Regions from separate parts of the Streptomyces sp. NPDC007896 genome, predicted to be linked through region 2. Evidence: riboswitches for the same ligand, from Rfam matches in the RefSeq annotation. Region 2 holds a riboswitch; the other holds the start of a gene.
The links. Region 2 has a riboswitch for thiamine pyrophosphate ahead of ACFZDJ_RS30265 (thiamine ABC transporter substrate-binding protein). Riboswitches for the same ligand answer to the same signal wherever they lie in the genome.
Positions count from the first base shown of each region.

Region 1 (7,022 bases), on a different contig from region 2:
TGCCACCGAGTCGACGGTCCTCGGTCCGTTCCACCTGACCAGATCGCCGATCCGCGCACTCGGCGCGAACATCGACCTGGTGGGCAGGGGCGAGCCGTGCGTCGTCAGCGGCCGGGTACTGGGCAAGGGCGGCACCCCGCTGCCGGGCGCGGTCCTCGACGTGTGGCAGGCCGACTCCGAAGGCTACTACGACGTACAGCAGCCGGACGTCCAGCCGGCCGGCAATGGGCGAGGACTGTTCACGGCCGACGCCGAGGGCCGCTTCTGGTTCCGCACCTGCGTACCGAGCCCGTACCCGATCCCCACCGACGGCCCGGTCGGTGAACTGCTGCGCGCCACGGCCCGGCACCCCTACCGCCCCGCCCACATCCACTTCATCGCCTCGGCCGAGGGCCACGCCCCGGTCACCACGCACATCTTCGTCGCGGGCAGCGACTACCTCGACTCCGACGCGGTGTTCGCGGTCAAGAAGAGCCTGGTCCAGGACTTCACGGAGACCGACGACCCGTCCCTGGCGGGGGAGTTCGGCGTCCCGAACCCCTTCCGCCACGCCCGCTTCGACCTCGTACTGGAACCGGAATGAGCACCATGACCGACATGAACACCCCGCTCGACTTCTCGTACGAGACCCGGCCCGCTCGGATCGTCTTCCGGCCCGGCGCCGCCGTCTCCGCGACCCCCGACGAGGCCGCCCGGCTCGGGCTGCGCAGGGTGCTGGTGGTCTGCGGCAGCAGAGGCGAGGACACGGCACGCGCGGTCGCGGACGCCCTGGGCGAGGCCTGCGCGGGGCTGCACGCCGAGGCCCGGATGCACGTACCCGTCGAGGTCGCCGACCGGGCCGTCGAGGCGGCGCGCGCGTCCGGCGCCGACGGGTGTGTCGCGGTCGGTGGCGGCTCGGCGATCGGCCTCGGCAAGGCGATCGCGCTGCGCACCGGCCTGCCCCTGATCGCCGTGCCCTCCACCTACTCCGGCTCCGAGATGACACCGGTCTGGGGACTCACCGAGCACGGCGCCAAGCGCACCGGACGCGACCCCGCCGTCCAGCCCCGCAGCGTCGTCTACGACCCCGAGCTCACCTTCTCGCTCCCCGTGCCCCTCACCGTCACCAGCGGCGTCAACGCGCTCGCCCACGCCGTCGAGGCCCTCTACGCGCCCGACGCCTCGCCCCTCGTCTTGCTCATGGCCGAGGAGGGCGTACGGGCGATGACACAGGCCCTGCCGCTGGTGGCCGCCGCCCCCGGCGACCTCGACGCGCGCGCCCGGGCCCTTTACGGCGCCTGGCTCTGCGGCGCCTGTCTCGGCGCCACCACCATGGGCCTGCACCACAAGCTGTGCCACGTCCTCGGCGGCACCTTCGGCCTGCCGCACGCCGAGACGCACACGGTGGTCCTCCCGTACGCCCTCGCCTACAACGCGCCCGCCGCGCCCCGGGCGATCACCGCGCTCTCGCGCGCCCTGGGCGGCACCGACGACGTCCCGCACGCCCTGCGGGCGCTGGCCGCAAGCCTCGGCGCCCCCCACGGTCTCGCCGAACTCGGCCTCAAGGAGACCGACCTGGCGGTGGCCGCCGAACAGGCCGTCGCACAGACGTATCCGAACCCGCGCGAGGTCACCGTGGAGGGTGTGCTGGCGCTGCTGACGGCGGCGTACGAGGGCGGGGAGCCGAGCGTCGGCGAGTAGGCCGCGGCGCCGTGCGGACCCCTCCCCCTGGGGCATACCGCGCCCGCCGGGCTATCCTGACCGCCGAACCGGACACGGGGTGCCCCGCACGAGGGCTGAGATCACACCCGTCGAACCTGAACCAGTTAGGACTGGCGGAGGGATGTCTCATGTCGTTGCCGTATGCCCGTAACGCTCGCGGCGAGGTGGCCGTCGGAGGCCCGCAGGGCGTTTTCGACGGGCGGATGCCCACCGCCCCGGGGGACCTGCACGTCGAGGCGCGTGGAATCGCCCCGGTCCCGGAGGACCACCGCTACGGCGGCCCCGGCCGTCTGTTCACCGTGTGGTTCGCCCCCAACCTGACCATGACCGGCGTGTTCACCGGCACCGTCGGCATCGCGCTCGGCCTGGACTTCTCCACCGCGCTCGCCGCCGTCGTGCTGGGCACCCTCCTCGGGGCGGTACCGACCGCGTACCTCGGCACCTGGGGGAGCCAGACCGGCGCCGGACAGCTGCCGCTCGCCCGCCTCGCGTTCGGCCGGGCCGTGGTCGTCCCCGGCGCCCTGCAGTGGCTGTCGTCCATCGCCTGGGACGCGCTGATCGGCCTCTTCGGCGGGGACGCGCTGGCCCAGCTGTGCGGCTGGCCGTTCTGGCTGGGTGTGCTCGTCATGATGGCGGCGCAGGGGGCGCTCGGCGTCCTCGGCTACGAGGCGATCCACCGACTCCAGACCGTGATGACCTTCGCCCTCGCCGCCGCGTTCGTGGCCCTGACCGTGAAGCTCCTGAGCGGCGCCCACACCACCCCCGCCGCAACCGCCCACGGCGCCGACCGGGCCGGGGCCTTCGTCCTGACCTGCACCATCGCGCTCAGCCTTGCGCTGTCGTGGGCCCCGTACGCGAGCGACTTCAGCCGCTATCTGCCGCGCACGGCGTCCCGCCCGCGCATGTTCTGGTACACCCTGGCCGGTGTCAGCGTGTCCTTCGTGGCCGTCCAGGCGCTCGGACTGTGGGGCGCGGCCGTCTTCACCGACCAGACCGCCCGCGGGGTCGACACCCTGCTCGGCGGGGGCGCCCTCGGCGCGTTCGGGCTGCTCGCCGTGGCCCTCGCCGCACTGAGCAGCAACGCCATGAACGACTACAGCGGCTCGCTCGCCCTGCAGACCATGGGCGTACGGCTGCCGCGCCCGGCCGCCGCCGCGCTGGCCGCCGTCCTGGGCTTCCCGCTCGTGCTGTGGATGCACGCCGCCGACACCACGGCCCGCTTCCAGAACGTCCTGCTGTTCGTCGGCTACTGGATTCCCGGGTTCGTCGCGATCGTCGCCGTCGACTGGCTCGCCCGGGCCAGGGCCCGCGGCGGCGCACCCGTCGACCTGGCCGCCGAGAGCGCCCGCCCGCGTCCGTGGTGGCCCGCGCTCGTGGCGTTCGTCGCCGCCTTCGCCGCCGCGGTGCCGTTCATGAGCACCAGCCTGTACGTCGGCCCCGTCGCGCATGCCCTGCACGGCGCCGACACCGCCTACGGGGTGGCGTTCGTCGCGGCCCTGCTGGTCTACGTCCCGCTGCGCCTGCGCCGCTGACCCCGCCCCCCTCTCACCCCCTTCGTACGGAGTGACACCCACCATGCCCGCGAACAAGCCGACCGCCCCGCCCCGCGTCCTGACCATCGCCGGATCGGACTCCGGGGGCGGCGCCGGCATCCAGGCCGACCTGAAGACCATGCTTGCGCTGGGCGCGCACGGGATGAGCGTGCTCACAGCCGTCACCGCGCAGAACTCCCTCGGCGTACAGGGAGCCTGGGAGCTTCCGGCCGAGGCGGTGCGCGCGCAGTACCGCAGCGTCGTGGACGACATCGGTGTGCAGGCCGTGAAGACCGGCATGCTCGCCTCGCCCCTGCTCGTCGAGACCGTCGCCAAACTGCTCTCGGACGTCGGCGTGCCCGTGGTGGTGGACCCGGTGAGCGTCTCCAAGCACGGCGACCGGCTGCTGGCGGACGACGCGCTGGACGCCGTACGGACCGCCCTGCTGCCCCTTGCGACGGTGGCCACCCCGAATCTCGACGAGACCGCCGAGCTGACCGGGATCAAGGCCACCGGTGAGCGGGACATGTGCCGGGCCGCGGAACAACTGCTGTCGTACGGGCCCCGCTGGGTCCTGGTGAAGGGCGGCCACCTGCCCGGCGAGGCCGTCGACCTGCTGACCGACGGCACCGAACAGCACTGGTTCCGGGCCCCGCGCCACGACAACCGCCATACGCACGGCACCGGTTGCACCCTGGCCTCGGCCATCGCGGTGGGGCTGGCACAGGGGCGGGCGGTGCCGGAGGCGGTGCGGCTGGCGAAGGAGTACGTCACCGGCGCGATCGCCGCGGGATTCGCCCTGGGCTCGGGCCTCGGACCGGTCGACCACGGCTGGCGGACGCGCGCCTGAACGCCGCGGGCGCGTCCGCACGGCGGACGAGGCCGTCGTCCGCTGCGACCGACGGGGAACCCGGACGTCAGCCGGTCGGCGTGATCGTTGTCTTCAGGACGTCCGCCAAGGCCGTCGTGGGGCGGCCGAGCAGGCGGCCCAGCGTGGGGTCGACCGGCGTGAACCGTCCCTGCCGGCTCGCGGCGAACAGGCCGAGGAGCAGGTCGGCGCCGGCCTCGGGCAGACCGCGGGCGAGCAGGCTCGCGCGGTAGTCGGCGTCGGAGACGACCACTCGGCGGACTTCGCGGCCGGTGAGCCGCGTGGCGATCGCCGCGATATCCGCCAGGTCGAGCGACTCGGGGCCGGTGAGCGCGGGTGTCGTCCCGTCGAGGCCCGCACCGGTGAGCGCGAGCGCCGCCGCCTCGGCGAGGTCGGCGTGGGCCGTCCAGGCGACCGGTCCGTCCTCCGGCGCGGCCAGCTCGCCCGTCTCGAGCGCGTGGCCCAGCAGCATCACGGCTGAGGAGGCGTAGAAGCCGTTGCGCAGCGAGGTGAACGGGACCCCGGACTCCCGGAGCGCCGCCTCGGTGGAGGCGTGGTCGCGCATCGGAGCGAAGGGAGAGGACGGGTCCGAGCCCATGTGGCTGGTGTAGAGGATGCGCTTGGCTCCGGCTGCCGCCGCGGCCTCGATGGCGGTGCGGTGGTGGTGGACGGCATCCACGCCGGTGCTGTCCGTCGACACGACGAGGACCTGCTGGGCGCCCTCGAAGGCGTCCGCGAGGCTCGCGGGGTCGCCGAAGTCGCCCTGGCGGACGCGCACGCCCCGGTCTTCGAGCTCTCGTGCCTTCTCCGGGTCGCGCACACTGACGCCGATCCGCTCGGAGGGGACGCGCTCCAGCAGCCGCTCGGTGATCAGCCGGCCGAGTCCGCCGTTGGCGCCGGTGACGATGATCATGACAACCTCTTCCCTGTTTCCATCGATAACGTGATGACGGTACCACTGGAAATTCTCATCGGTAACAGGATTCTGTTATCGTCGGAATCATGGAGAGTGAGGACGTCACCGCGGCGGACGGGCACCGTGAACGCATCGTCGCGGCCGCCGCCCGACTGCTGGCCGAAGGCGGGCCGGACGCGGTCTCGACCCGGGCGGTGAGCGCCGCGGCGGGCGTGCAGCCGCCGACCATCTACCGGCTCTTCGGCGACAAAGAGGGCCTGCTCGACGCGGTCGTCGCCCACGGCTTCACCGCGTACCTGACCAGCAAGACCGCGCGGAAACCCACCGATGACCCGGTCGAGGACCTTCGCGCCGGCTGGGATCTGCACGTCGGCCTCGGCCTGGCCAACCCGGCGCTGTACACCCTGATGTACGGCCGGTACCGCCCCGGCACGCCCTCGCCTGCGGCGCTCGCCGCCTTCGGGGTCCTCGCCGAGCACATACGGCGCGTCGCCGAGGCGGGCCGGCTGCGCGTCCCCGAGGACCGCGCCGCGGACCTCGTCCACGCGGCCGGCTGCGGTACGACGCTCACGCTCATCGCCACCCCCGAAGACCGCCGCGACCCGGAGCTGTCCCGCACCGCCCGCGAGGCGGTCATCGCGGCGATCGCCACGGACGCCCCCGCCGCGCCCGCACGCGGGCCTGTCGCGGCCGCCGTCACCCTGCGGGCCGTACTCCCGCAGACCGACGCCCTGACGGCGCCGGAGCGCGCCCTCATGGAGGAGTGGCTCAACCGAATCGCCGACCAGGCCTGAGGGCGACCCGGACTGAGGGTGGCTCGGCCTGGGAGCGACCTGGACTGAGGGTGGCCGGTTCGGCCTGGTGTGGCCCGGTCGGCGGGGGCGGCCGCCCCCGTGCCTACGCGGAATCGGGTAGGACGGCCCACCGCATCCGAGTACGCGTACTCATGATCGATTTCCTTGCCTCGCGCAGGCTGGTCCCACAAGCCGTCCAAAGGGAGCCATCGTGCGTATGACAAGCCGAGTTCACCGCCCGTCGTCCATGATCAGCAGTGGCCCGGCGCGGTCCGCCCTGGGCCTCGCGCTGGCCTGCGTGACCCTCGCGATGCTGACCGGCTGCTCCACCGAGGACGCGAGCTGCGGTGGTGGCGAGTACCCGGTCATGGCGGTGGGCAGCACCGGCAGCACCTGCGTGTCCAACGGTGACGAGCCGCCGAAGGGGTACGTCCGCTATCCCGAAGGGAAGGTCCCCCAGCACGTCGGCGACAAGTGGGACACCTACTGGAGCACCCACACCATCGACGAGAACGGCAAGATCATCAAGGCTCCCGACGCCGGGGCGTGACCACCGGCTGCTCGGCGACGCCCGGCCGCTTCGGTCAGGACTGGGCCATTCGGCGGTGCATGGGCGGTCGATCAATGATCTCGATGTACATGATCCGGCCGTCCACGACGTCCAGGATCAGCATGCCTTTCGAGGGCATGAGTGGAACACACCGATGGCCCGGGCCGTACGGCTGCCCCTGCGGATGATCTGCCGTTTGGATGCTCTGGCAGAAGTCGTCGCCGCAGCCGCACTCACCCACCAGGCGGACATCCCGCACACAGATGGCCAGCTCGCGTTCACCCTCCTCCTCCAGGAGGGTGGCCAGTTCGGCGACGAGGTCCGGGAAGACATCGCGAACGAGGGGGTGCTCCTGCTCCATGCGGGGAGGGTAGCCGCAGCGGTCGACCGGGCGCCGATCAGGGCCGTCCATCGCTGAACGTCACACGAGTGGCGGGTGGCCGTGCGCTAGAAATCGAACACGTGCTTGAATTCGGGTATGACGTACCCACACTTCCAGGGCCGGGATGCAGGCCGGGGCCGGAGAGGCGAGGCTGGATCCATGTCCGAACCGTTGCCTGTCATCGTGGCTCCGCCGAGTGACACCGGTGGCCGCCGAGTCCGAGTGCACGGCGAGAACCTCGGGTTGGCCTACAACCTGGAGGACCTGTCCGAATTCCTG
Region 1 is NZ_JBIBKX010000019.1:14,803-21,824, forward strand. It holds gene ACFZDJ_RS43285 (dioxygenase) at 1-583, shown strand, start outside; gene ACFZDJ_RS43290 (iron-containing alcohol dehydrogenase) at 598-1,680, shown strand; TPP riboswitch at 1,746-1,840, shown strand; gene ACFZDJ_RS43295 (cytosine permease) at 1,830-3,233, shown strand; gene thiD (bifunctional hydroxymethylpyrimidine kinase/phosphomethylpyrimidine kinase) at 3,277-4,083, shown strand; gene ACFZDJ_RS43305 (NAD(P)H-binding protein) at 4,151-5,014, opposite strand; gene ACFZDJ_RS43310 (TetR/AcrR family transcriptional regulator) at 5,104-5,811, shown strand; gene ACFZDJ_RS43315 (SCO0607 family lipoprotein) at 6,029-6,361, shown strand; gene ACFZDJ_RS43320 (hypothetical protein) at 6,396-6,722, opposite strand; gene ACFZDJ_RS43325 (hypothetical protein) at 6,903-7,022, shown strand, end outside.
Region 1: another riboswitch for thiamine pyrophosphate. It lies ahead of ACFZDJ_RS43295 (cytosine permease); the one in region 2 lies ahead of ACFZDJ_RS30265 (thiamine ABC transporter substrate-binding protein).

Region 2 (7,022 bases):
TGGGAGCGGTGCAGGTCAGAGGCGGTGATTCGGGTGACGTGCCAGGCGCCTTCTAAGCCCGTAGCCCTTCTGTGCGTGCCACAGTCGTGCCACATAGTGCGGTCAACCACGGTCAACGACGGCTCGCCACAGTCGAGATGTGCCGATGAGCTGGGCTGGCGCTACGGCTGGAATGACCTGGACATCCCCGCGATTGACCACGGCCGCCCTTACAAAGCAGCGATCCAGCTTTCAATGACCAGAGCCTTGCGATCAGTACGGCCGCGGGACCTGGTGGGCGTCCAGCGCGGCGGTGTACCGCGCCAGCAACTCATCAAGGTCAGCCAGCAGAAGGCCGGCGGCTTCCCGTGCCCCGGCGAGGTCGCCCTGGTCGCAGGCTTCAAGGACTTCGGCAACTTCGCTGCGGATGACGGAGAGAGAGTCACCCTGGATCAAGACGCCGGGGAACCGACGCGGTGGCAGGCGCACCACAGCGTTGTTCCCACCGTCCGTGAACAGCTCTGCCTCAACGCGCTCCATCGCACCATCCAACCTGACATCACCAGCTGACATCAACGACGGCGTACACAGGCAGCCTTGAGCAACCGCACGCGCCCGACGAGCGAGGGCCTAAAAGCTCCAGGGCGGCTGATGGATCGAACTTACAAAGCGGTGGTACCAGCAGGCTCCGCCTCATACCCTGCGCACATGTGCCGCTATGGGATGGCCTACTACAAGCGCCACTTCGTGTGTCTTGCGCGCCGGTCATCGTTCAAACGCGACTGGCCAAACGAGCGTGAGCAGCCTTGCCCGCGTTGCGGTGCCGCCATGATCGATGCTGGGCACGATCTCGCTGTCCCACGCCGCCGAGACGCCGCCGGATGGAAGGCCCTCGGCGTCGTGCTGAAAGCGGGACTGACCTTTCATTCGTGCGGCTGTGGTGGTCCAGGGTTCCGGCCGCGCACACCTGTGGAAGTGCGCGTCAGACGGATCGCCGCGGTACGACTGGGCGTACCTCTTCGGGAGGCATTGCAGCGCACTGAGGTCGATTGAGCGGAGCCGGTGCCTAGACCCGGCGTGCGTGTCTGACTGCGTGACAACGCCCACGAACAGCGCCGGACAGGCGCGCACGCTTGTGGACCATCGCGGCAGGCGAGAGGCATAGCGGCCCAAGGTCAGACGCCCGCCCAAGCTGCTTCGGGACGAAGAGGCCGTGGGCTACGGGCCGTCGCGCTCGATCAGCGGGCCATCGGGGCTCAGCGTGTAGAAGCGCGGCGGCCCCATGGTTTCCGTGATCCTTTTCAACTTCGCTTCTTCCTCCGCAGGGTCAGGCCCGTGAGGGTCCCGCACGTGGAATCCGTGGAGGTCGATGCCGTATGCGTCGATGTCGTCAGGTTCGGGGTGGCCCTCCTGGACGAAGCCGCAGAGCGCGCGCAGGGCGTCTTCGCCCAGGTCCAACGGGTGGAAGGGCAGGGGGTACGGCTCTTCGTCCTCGTCCGGCCAGGGGACGATGTCCGCAGGACGGTCCCCGGCCCAGTAGGGCAGCTCGAAGGGGAGCGGTTCGCCGATGTTCTCGATGATGCCGCTGTCCGGCGACAGACTCAGGGAGCGGACCAGGCGCCCGTCCTCCCACACCGCGAACGCGAGCCAGTCGACGACACTGTGCATGGCGTGCAGGACGAGCCGTCGGCCGGCGCTTGCCGCGACGAGGTGCTCGGGAAGCTGGGACGGGAAGTCGATCATTACCCGTTGGTCGCAGACGATCTCCACGCCCGGTCGGCTCGCGGCGTACGCCGTGTCTTTCGGGGGATACACGCCGCCTCCCAGTGACGAGCCTGAGAGCTGCTCGATCTCCCAGCCCGGGTAAAGGCGCCGCATCATCTCGGACGTCCGCGGCAGGTCTGCCGCCTTCACCTGTCGCAGCAGGCCCGGCACCTCGCCGTCGGCATAGATGAGCAGTCCCGTTTTGGCTCCCATGGCCCCTCCCCGATGAGTCGCGCTCGATGGTCGTCGCACCATAGCCACCGGCACTGATATCGCCAGGAAGGTCCGACCGAGTGCCGCGCTGGGCCGTCCCTGGGCCGTGCGAGGCCGACCAACGCTGACAGTCGGCACCCGTGGGTGACCGCCCCCACCCCGCTCTGGCCTGGGCTGGCGGAGTTGATCTGCGACACTGGATGAGTTATGCCTGCACCCGGAGAACTCACATTCGTCGCCCCCCGCGGAGCCAAGAAGCCGCCGCGGCACCTCGCCGACCTCACGCCCGCCGAGCGCAAAGAGGCGGTTGCCGCGATCGGTGAGAAGCCGTTTCGCGCCAAGCAGCTCTCGCAGCACTACTTCGCGCGGTTCGCGCACGACCCCGCGGAGTGGACGGACATCCCGGCCGCCGCGCGCGGCAAGCTCCAGGAGGCGCTGCTTCCCGAGCTGATGACGGTCGTGCGGCATCTGTCGACCGACCAGGACACCACCCGCAAGACCCTGTGGCGCCTGTTCGACGGCACGCTCGTGGAGTCCGTGCTGATGCGCTACCCGGACCGGGTGACCATGTGCATCAGCTCGCAGGCGGGCTGCGGGATGAACTGCCCGTTCTGCGCCACCGGACAGGCCGGGCTCGACCGGAACCTGTCCACGGGCGAGATCGTGCACCAGATCGTGGACGGGATGCGGGCCCTGCGGGACGGCGAGATCCCGGGCGGCCCGGCGCGGCTGAGCAACATCGTCTTCATGGGCATGGGCGAGCCGCTCGCCAACTACAAGCGGGTCGTGGGCGCCATCCGCGCGCTCACCGACCCCGAGCCGGACGGCCTCGGGCTCTCGCAGCGCGGGATCACCGTGTCTACGGTCGGGCTGGTGCCCGCCATCCACCGGTTCTCCGACGAGGGCTTCAAGTGCCGTCTCGCCATCTCGCTGCACGCGCCTGACGACGAGCTGCGCGACACCCTCGTCCCCGTCAACACGCGGTGGAAGGTGCGCGAGGTGCTGGACGCCGGCTGGGAGTACGCGGCCAAGTCCGGGCGCCGGCTGTCCATCGAGTACGCCCTCATCCGGGACATCAACGACCAGGCATGGCGTGGTGACCGGCTCGGGCGGCTACTCAAGGGCAAGCCCGTGCACGTCAACCTCATCCCGCTGAACCCGACGCCGGGTTCGAAGTGGACCGCCTCGCGGCCCGAGGACGAGAAGGCGTTCGTCGAGGCGATCGCGGCTCACGGGGTGCCGGTGACCGTCCGGGACACCCGGGGCCAGGAGATCGACGGGGCATGCGGACAGCTGGCCGCGACCGAGCGATAGTCTGATCGGCGGCAGTGCCCGGCGGCGCCTTTTCAGTGCCGGCCAGTGTCAGTCAGTTCCTGTCAGCGCAATTTCGTATTCCGACATCTTCATATTCCGACAGGGGAGCGCCACAGCGCTGAGAGTGCGGTAGCCGGAGCACCGGTGGGCCGCAGACCCTCTGAACCTTGCCCAGGTCATTCTGGGTAGGAAGTTCGGGCATCACTCAAGCTGTTGCGCCCTGCCCGGGAACCTTCCGAGGATCCCGGGCAGGGCCGCGTCTCTTCCTGGTCATCCCAGGAGGAATTCAGTGAGCATCAAGAGGACGACCACGGCCGTGGCCATCGGGCTGGGCCTCGTCGCGCTGTCCGCGTGCGGGTCCTCCGACAGCGGCGGCGCCGGGGACTCCAAGACCGTCACGCTCGTCAGCCACGACTCATGGGCCGTGTCGAAGAGCGTGCTGCAGGACTTCGAGAAGCAGTCCGGGTACAAGGTCAAGGTCCTCAAGGACGGCGACGCCGGGCAGGCCGTCAACAAGGCCATCCTCACCAAGGACAACCCCCAGGGCGACGTCTTCTTCGGCGTCGACAACACCCTGCTGTCCCGTGCGCTCGACAACGGGCTGTTCCAGCCGTACGAGGCCAAGGGCTCCGACCAGATCGTCCAGCAGTACCGGATCGACCAGGACAAGCACCGGGTCACGCCCATCGACTCCGGTGACATCTGCGTCAACTACGACAAGGCCTACTTCAGCAAGCACAAGCTGGCCCCGCCCGCCTCGTTCGACGACCTGATCAAGCCCGCGTACAAGAACCTCCTCGTCACCGAGAACGCGTCCACGTCCTCGCCCGGCCTCGGCTTCCTGCTCGGGACCGCCGCGAAGTACGGGGATGGGGGCACCTCCCGCTCGAGCGAAGCCGAGAGTGGGGGAGGGTGGCAGGACTACTGGAAGAAGCTCAGGGCCAACGGCGTGAAGGTGGTCGACGGCTGGGAGCAGGCCTACAACGACGAATTCTCCGGGTCCGCGGGAGGCAAGAAGGCCAAGGCCGACCGGCCGCTGGTCGTCTCGTACGCCTCCTCCCCGCCCGCCGAGGTGATTTACGCCGACCCGAAGCCGAAGACCGCGCCGACCGGGGTCGCGAGCGGCACCTGCTTCCGCCAGATCGAGTACGCGGGGCTGCTGAGCAACGCGAAGAACACCAAGGGCGGCAAGGCGCTTCTCGACTTCCTCATCAGCGTCAAGTTCCAGGACGACATGCCGCTGAACATGTTCGTGTACCCGGTCCGCGAGACCGCCCAGGTGCCCGAGGAGTTCGTGAAGTTCGGCCCGCAGGCCAAGGACCCCGAGACCCTGGCGCCCGCCAAGATCGCCGACAACCGTGACCAGTGGGTCAAGTCGTGGACCTCGCTCGTACTGAAGTAGCGCCTCGGAGGAGCCGCAAGGAGAGCGCGACGCGGATCGGGCTGATGGCCCTGCCCGTCGCGTTCTTCGCCGTCTTCTTCGCCTACCCCGTCGCCGCGATCGTCGCCCGTGGCCTCAAGATCGACGGGGCCTGGCGGTTCGGACGGATCGGTGAGGTGCTCGCGCAGTCCGACATCCGGCACGTCCTGTGGTTCACCACCTGGCAGGCGCTCGCCTCCACGGCGCTCACGTTGCTGATCGCGCTCCCCGGCGCGTACGTCTTCGCGCGCTTCGATTTCAGGGGCAAGCAGGTGCTGCGCGCGGTGGTGACGGTCCCGTTCGTGCTGCCGACGGTCGTGGTCGGTACGGCGTTCCTGGCTTTGGTGGGCCGGGGCGGACTCCTCGACCAGCTGTGGGGCGTACGGCTGGACACTACCGTCTGGGCGATTCTGCTCGCGCACGTCTTCTTCAACTACGCGGTGGTCGTACGAACCGTCGGCGGGCTCTGGGCGCAGCTCGACCCGCGTCAGGAGGAGGCCGCGCGGATGCTGGGTGCCTCCCGGTTCGCGGCCTGGCGCAAGGTGACGCTGCCGGCGCTGAGCCCGGCCGTGGCCGCCGCCGCGCTGATGGTCTTCCTCTTCACCTTCACCTCGTTCGGTGTGGTGCAGATCCTCGGCGGGCCGACCTTCTCCACCCTGGAGGTCGAGATCTACCGGCAGACCTCGGAGATCTTCGACCTCGCGACCGCGGCGGTGCTGACGATCGTCCAGTTCGTGGCGGTCGGCGCGATCCTCGCCGTGCACGCCTGGACCGTACGCCGCCGGGAGACCGCCCTGCGTCTGGTGGCTCCGGAGGTGACCGTGCGCCGCCCCCGCGGGGCCGGTCAGTGGGCGCTGCTGGGCGGGGTCCTGGCGAGCATCCTCGTTCTCCTCGTCCTGCCGCTCGGGGTACTGGTCCAGCGGTCCCTGGACGCACCCGGCGGCTACGGATTCGCGTACTACAAGGCGTTGACCTCGGCCGACAGCGGCATCTTCCTGGTGGCACCGATCGCGGCGATCGGCAACTCGCTGGAGTACGCGCTCGCCGCCACCGCCGTCGCCGTCGTGATCGGCGCTCTGGCGGCCGCCGCGCTCACCCTCCCCCAGTCTCGGCTTCGCTCGACCGGGGGGACCCCCATGACCGGGCGTCTCGTACGGGGTTTCGACGCGCTGCTGATGCTGCCGCTCGGCGTGTCCGCCGTGACCGTCGGGTTCGGCTTCCTCATCGCGCTCGACGAACCGCCCCTGGATCTGCGTTCCTCCTGGATCCTGGTGCCGCTCGCGCAGGCACTGGTGGGCGTCCCCTTCGTCGTACGCACCATGCTGCCGGTGCTGCGGGCGGTGGACGGACGGCTCCGGGAGGCCGCTGCCGTCCTCGGAGCGTCGCCCTGGCGGGTGTGGCGGGAGGTCGACCTGCCGATGGTGCGGCGGGCGCTGCTGATCGCGGCGGGGTTCGCCTTCGCCGTGTCGCTGGGCGAGTTCGGGGCGACGGTCTTCATCGCGCGGCCCGACAACCCCACCCTGCCGGTTGCCGTGGCCCGGCTCCTCGGGCGTGCGGGTGACCTCAACTACGGCCAGGCGATGGCCCTTTCGACGATCTTGATGGTGGTGTGCGCGGTGGCCCTGTTGCTGTTGGAGCGCATCCGCACCGACCGGACGGGGGAGTTCTGATGGCGCGACTCGCGAAGCAAGCGACGCAGGAGGCGCAGGAGGCGCAGGAGGGGACGACGGAGCATCCCCGGACCCGGACCCGGACCCGGGCCCAGACACAGACCCAGGCCCAGACCCGGACGCGCGACGCCCTGCTCAGGGTCGAGGCCGCGACCGTACGCTTCGGCGGTCGGCCGGTACTCGACGCCGTCGGCCTCGACGTCGCCGAGCACGAGATCGTGTGTGTGCTCGGACCGAGCGGCAGCGGCAAGTCCACGCTGCTGCGGGCGGTGGCCGGACTGCAGTCGCTCGACGCGGGCCGCGTGCTCCTGGCGGGACGCGACCAGGCCGGGGTGCCCGCGCACAAGCGGGGCGTCGGGCTGATGTTCCAGGACCACCAGCTCTTCCCGCAGCGGGACGTGGCCGGCAATGTCGCCTTCGGGCTGCGCATGCACGGCGCGTCGAAGGACCAGCAGGCCGCACGGGTCCAGGAGCTGCTGGAGCTGGTCGGGCTGCCCGGGGCCCAGGCGCGCGCTGTCGCCGCCCTCTCCGGTGGTGAGCAGCAGCGGGTCGCGCTGGCCCGTGCGCTCGCCCCGCGCCCCCGGCTGCTGATGCTCGACGAGCCGCTCGGCCAGCTGGACCGCTCGCTGCGGGAACGGCTCGTCGTGGAACTCCGGCAGCTC
Region 2 is NZ_JBIBKX010000010.1:144,842-151,863, reverse strand. It holds gene ACFZDJ_RS30280 (DUF6959 family protein) at 253-519, opposite strand; gene ACFZDJ_RS30275 (DUF6928 family protein) at 1,198-1,956, opposite strand; gene rlmN (23S rRNA (adenine(2503)-C(2))-methyltransferase RlmN) at 2,164-3,270, shown strand; TPP riboswitch at 3,362-3,480, shown strand; gene ACFZDJ_RS30265 (thiamine ABC transporter substrate-binding protein) at 3,560-4,672, shown strand; gene ACFZDJ_RS30260 (ABC transporter permease subunit) at 4,648-6,360, shown strand; gene ACFZDJ_RS30255 (ATP-binding cassette domain-containing protein) at 6,360-7,022, shown strand, end outside.